DNA from 2 places in the Pseudomonas sp. GQ91 genome. Region 2 is predicted to be linked to the other one. Evidence: riboswitches for the same ligand, from Rfam matches in the RefSeq annotation. Region 2 holds a riboswitch; the other holds the start of a gene.

Region 1 (2,384 bases), on a different contig from region 2:
CACAGCTTGCCGCTTTGGGGTTCCCAGGCCATGCCGTTGGGGTTACGCAGGCCGGATGCGAAAATCCGCTGCTTGCCGCTGGCTCGATCCACTTCCCAAATCGCCGCACGTCCCTGTTCGGCGTCCATGCCGTTTTCCCCGACGTTGCTGTTGGAGCCGACGCTGACGTACAGCTTGCTGCCGTCCTTGCTGGCGATCACGTTTTTGGTCCAGTGATGATTCAGAGGGCCGCCCGGCAGATCGATGACTTTGGTTTCCGGCGCGGTGATCGAGGTTTCGCCGGTCTGGTAGGGGAATCGCAGCAGCTTGTCCGAATCGGCGACATACAGATCGTTACCCACCAGGGTCATGCCGAACGGGGAGTTGAGGTTTTCCAGGAACACCGTACGGGTTTCCGCCACGCCGTCATGATCGGCATCACGCAGCAAGGTGATGCGGTTCGGGCTGGGTACACCGGCACCGGCACGACCCATGACTTTTTCCATGACCCAGCCGCGAATGCCTTGGGCATCATCCGGCTTGGGTGGTGCGTTGGTTTCCGCTACGAGCACGTCGCCATTGGGCAGCACGTATAGCCAGCGCGGGTGATCCAGGCCTTCGGCAAACGCCGCCACCTGGGTGCCGGGCGCGGCTGTCGGCTTGACGCCGTCGGGCCAGCCCACGGCCGGGGCGATGTTCACGGTCGGGATCAGCGTCTTGTTCGGCTCCGGCAGTTTGGGCGAAGGCCCGGTGCCATCGGACACTTGCAGGGTCGAACTTTCACCGCACGCGGCAAGGGCGCCTGCGGCCATGACCAGTAGGGCGAGTCGAGTCTTATGCATGTTTTTCTCCTCAGTACTTGTAGTCATAGAGGCGCGGGCCGGCGAGATGGTTCAAGTGCATGGCCGGCTTTAATTGACGCTCCACCCCCAACCCACTAACCTTCGCCGCTTGTTTCAGGTGCTCTGTGACGATCAAGTCGACAGAGTGAAACAGGGAAGCCGGTGAGTGAGCGCACTTGTACACAGTGCAGCCACAATCCCGGCGCTGCCCCCGCAACGGTAAATGAGTCAAGACGCTGCTTTTGCCACTGTATCGCTTCGATATGGGAAGGCGCACTGTCGGTCTGTTCTCCCCAGGGAGCGCGCCACTCATGAGTCCGGAGACCGGCCTGATCCATCCAACAGCATCACGGTGGGCGATGCTTGGCTTTACCTGTGTCTTTTCCTGCCTGCCGTTTTTGTCCAGCCCCAACGGAGAGCTGCCATGTCTGAATCCCCTGAGCGTGACGAACGCCATCTGGCGCGCATGCTGCGCAAAAAAGCGCTTATCGACGAGCGTATCGCCAATTCGCCAAATGAATGCGGGTTGCTGCTGGTGCTGACCGGCAATGGCAAAGGCAAGAGCAGTTCGGCCTTCGGCATGCTGGCTCGAGCCATGGGCCACGGCATGCAGTGCGGTGTGGTGCAGTTCATCAAGGGGCGCAACAGCACCGGTGAAGAATTGTTCTTCCGCCGCTTCCCCGAGCAAGTGCGTTTCCATGTGATGGGCGAGGGCTTTACCTGGGAAACCCAGGATCGCCAGCGTGATATCGCCGCCGCCGAAGCGGCCTGGCAGGTCTCGCGGGAAATGTTGCAGGATCCCGGCATTGGCCTGGTGGTCCTGGATGAGCTGAATATTGCCCTCAAGCACGGCTATCTCGATCTGGATCAGGTCCTCAGTGACCTGCAAGCCCGTCCGCCGATGCAGCATGTGCTGGTCACCGGGCGTGGTGCCAAGCCGGAGCTGATTGAAATGGCCGACACCGTGACTGAAATGGGCATGCTCAAACATGCGTTCCAGGCCGGGATCAAGGCACAGAAGGGCATCGAACTTTGAATCAGCCGCGACATTGCCCGGCCGTCCTGATCGCCGCGCCGGCATCCGGCCAGGGCAAGACCACCGTCACTGCCGCTCTGGCCCGTTTGCACCGCAATCTGGGGCGCAACGTACGGGTGTTCAAATGCGGTCCGGACTTTCTCGACCCGATGATTCATGAGCGCGCCAGTGGCGCGCCGGTCTATCAATTGGACATGTGGATGGTGGGCGAGCAGGAAAGTCGACGTTTGCTGTGGGAAGCGGCGGCTGAGGCTGACTTGATCCTGATTGAGGGTGTCATGGGCCTGTTTGACGGTACGCCGTCCAGCGCCGACCTCGCGCGGCATTTTGGCGTGCCGGTGCTGGCAGTCATCGATGGCACCGCCATGGCGCAAACTTTTGGCGCCCTGGCGTTGGGGCTCGCGCGTTATCAGCCGGACCTGCCGTTTGCCGGTGTGCTGGCCAATCGCGTGGGCACCTTGCGCCATGCGCAACTGCTGGAAGGCAGCCTGACAGAAGGCTTGCGCTGGTACGGCGCGTTGTCCCGC
Region 2 (2,384 bases):
GGCAACCCACAGGCTTTGCAGCAAGGTCAACAACAGCGCGGCCAGCAGACCGGTAAAACCGGCGGTTTGGGCAATTCGCTTGATCATGTCGACAGCCCTCAATGGCACGGGAAGGCGGCGCTGTGGCGCGTATCGTGGGCGGCGTTGTGGACGGCCTCGATGTGCGAGAACCCGGCGAAGTACACCAGGCACACACCGAGGATCGACGCACCAATGGCGGCGGTCAGGCGCTGACTCAAGGTGGCGGTGCTGCTGGCGGTAGGCGAAGTGCTGCTGATGATCGACATGGCGCGTCCCTTTCGAGTGACAGGGTGAAACGAGCGCATGCAAACCCCGCGAGCCGGGCACGCAGGGTTCGGAACAGCGCCCGCCCACCGCGGGTTTGTTATTGAATGATCGGGCCGGTCTCCGGGCTTGCGAGGGGGGCTCTGGAAAGAGTCATCCCGAAAAGCGTCACCTTCCCATGCCGCTGGCACAGTGGATTTGACACTTCGCTCGCTTACCGTTGCGGGGGCAGCACCGGACTGGTCCTGAGCCTTGAAAAACAGCTCTGGATTTACCGGTTTCCCGTTTCACCCTGTGAAGGGCACCCGAAACAAGATGCGTAGGAGAGCATGGCCCGGGGATGGTAGTCAAATGGCCCGAGCCCCTGTAGCCTTGCAGCTTCGAGGTTCTTCGGCCGAGGTCGAAGCTAAGAAGGGAACGCGGTCAATGCCGCGGCTGCCCCCGCAACTGTAAAGGGTTTATCTGCCTGCCATGCCACTGCCGGAACCCGGCGGGAAGGCGCAGCCAGCGCCGCTCGAAAGAGCGGCAAGCCCCAAGCCAGGAGACCTGCCTCGCAACTGATTTTCCATTTCAACCGGGCGGGGTGATCCGGTGACGAATTTCGTTTCTGCGCGCCGCCGCAGGGCCAGTCGTCCCGTATGCCCGCCCTAAAGGGCATTCGATGAAAACACTGGCCAAACTCCCCGTCACTATCGTTACCGGCTTCCTCGGATCAGGTAAAACCACCTTGCTGCGGCATATGCTGGACAACGCGCAAGGCCGCCGCATCGCGGTGATCGTCAACGAGTTCGGTGAATTGGGCATCGACGGTGAGATTCTCAAGCAGTGCGCCATCGGTTGCACCGAAGAAGAAGCCAATGGTCGGGTCTACGAACTGGCCAACGGCTGCCTGTGCTGCACCGTCCAGGAAGAGTTCTTTCCGGTGATGCGGGAGTTGGTGGCTCGTCGTGGCGACCTCGATCACATCCTTATCGAAACCTCGGGCCTGGCCCTGCCAAAACCACTGGTCCAGGCCTTCCAGTGGCCGGAAATCCGCAGCGCCTGCACCGTTGACGCGGTGATCACCGTGGTCGACAGTCCGGCCGTGGCGGCCGGTACCTTCGCCGCGTTCCCGGATCAGGTCGATGCCCAGCGCAAGCTTGACCCGAACCTGGACCATGAGTCGCCGCTGCACGAGTTGTTTGCCGACCAGTTGGCCAGCGCCGACCTGGTGATCCTCAACAAGACCGACTTGATCAGCCCTGAAGACCTGGCCCGCGTGCGCCTGGAAGTGGCGCAAGAGTTGCCGCCGGCGGTGAAAGTCATCGAAGCCAGCAGTGGTCGCCTGCCGCTGGATGTGCTGATCGGCCTCGGTGCTGGCTCCGAAGCACATATCGACGCGCGCCATAGTCATCACGATCATCATCACGAAGGTGAAGACGATCATGAGCATGATCACGATGCGTTCGACTCCATCTCCATTGACCTGCCGCAGGCCGACGAAGCGCGGCTGCTGGATGCTTTGGCGCAACTGGTGGTGCAGCACGGGATCCTGCGCGTGAAAGGCTTCGCCGCGATTCCCGGCAAGCCGATGCGCCTGCTGATCCAGGGCGTCGGGACGCGTTTCGACAAGCATTTCGACCGTGCCTGGGGGGCTGATGAAGCCCGCACCACGCGGTTGGTGTTGATCGGCCAGGCATTGGATGCGGCGGGTCTCGAAGCGCAGCTGCGCGCCGCCCTCAGCGTTTAAATCATGCACTTGCTCAGGACCCAGCCCGGCGGATTCGTTGCCGATGACAACATCGCCGACCTCGGACAGACCCCAGCCGAGCTGGTGATCCTGTGCAGTGGCGACTCCAGCCTGGCATTGCTGGCGGAAGCGGCGCGGCAGTTGCCCGAGGATTATCCGAGCCTGCGCCTGGCCAATCCGATGCAGGTGCAGAACCATGCGTCGGTCGATCTGTATGTCGACCAGGTGCTGCGCCATGCCAAGCTCATCCTGATTTCGCTGCATGGCGGCATTGGCTACTGGCGCTACGGCATTCAGCGCCTGGTGGAGCTGGCGGAGCAGGGCGTACAACTGATTCTGGTGCCAGGCGATGACCGGCCTGACCCGGAAC

What was found. Region 2 has a riboswitch for cobalamin ahead of cobW (cobalamin biosynthesis protein CobW). Riboswitches for the same ligand answer to the same signal wherever they lie in the genome.
Region 1: it holds a riboswitch for cobalamin, as region 2 does, so the genes downstream of both, cobO (cob(I)yrinic acid a,c-diamide adenosyltransferase) here and cobW (cobalamin biosynthesis protein CobW) in region 2, are expected to answer to the same signal.

What each region holds. Positions count from the first base shown of each region.
Region 1 covers NZ_JCAXED010000008.1:19,819-22,202, forward strand. Annotated here, with positions in the region: gene AC6CIA_RS13435 (PQQ-dependent sugar dehydrogenase) at 1-821, opposite strand, end outside; cobalamin riboswitch at 921-1,168, shown strand; gene cobO (cob(I)yrinic acid a,c-diamide adenosyltransferase) at 1,246-1,857, shown strand; gene AC6CIA_RS13445 (cobyrinic acid a,c-diamide synthase CobB) at 1,854-2,384, shown strand, end outside.
Region 2 covers NZ_JCAXED010000001.1:59,543-61,926, forward strand. Annotated here, with positions in the region: gene AC6CIA_RS00215 (CbtA family protein) at 1-87, opposite strand, end outside; gene AC6CIA_RS00220 (CbtB domain-containing protein) at 99-287, opposite strand; cobalamin riboswitch at 383-609, opposite strand; cobalamin riboswitch at 652-853, shown strand; gene cobW (cobalamin biosynthesis protein CobW) at 947-2,014, shown strand; gene cobN (cobaltochelatase subunit CobN) at 2,018-2,384, shown strand, end outside.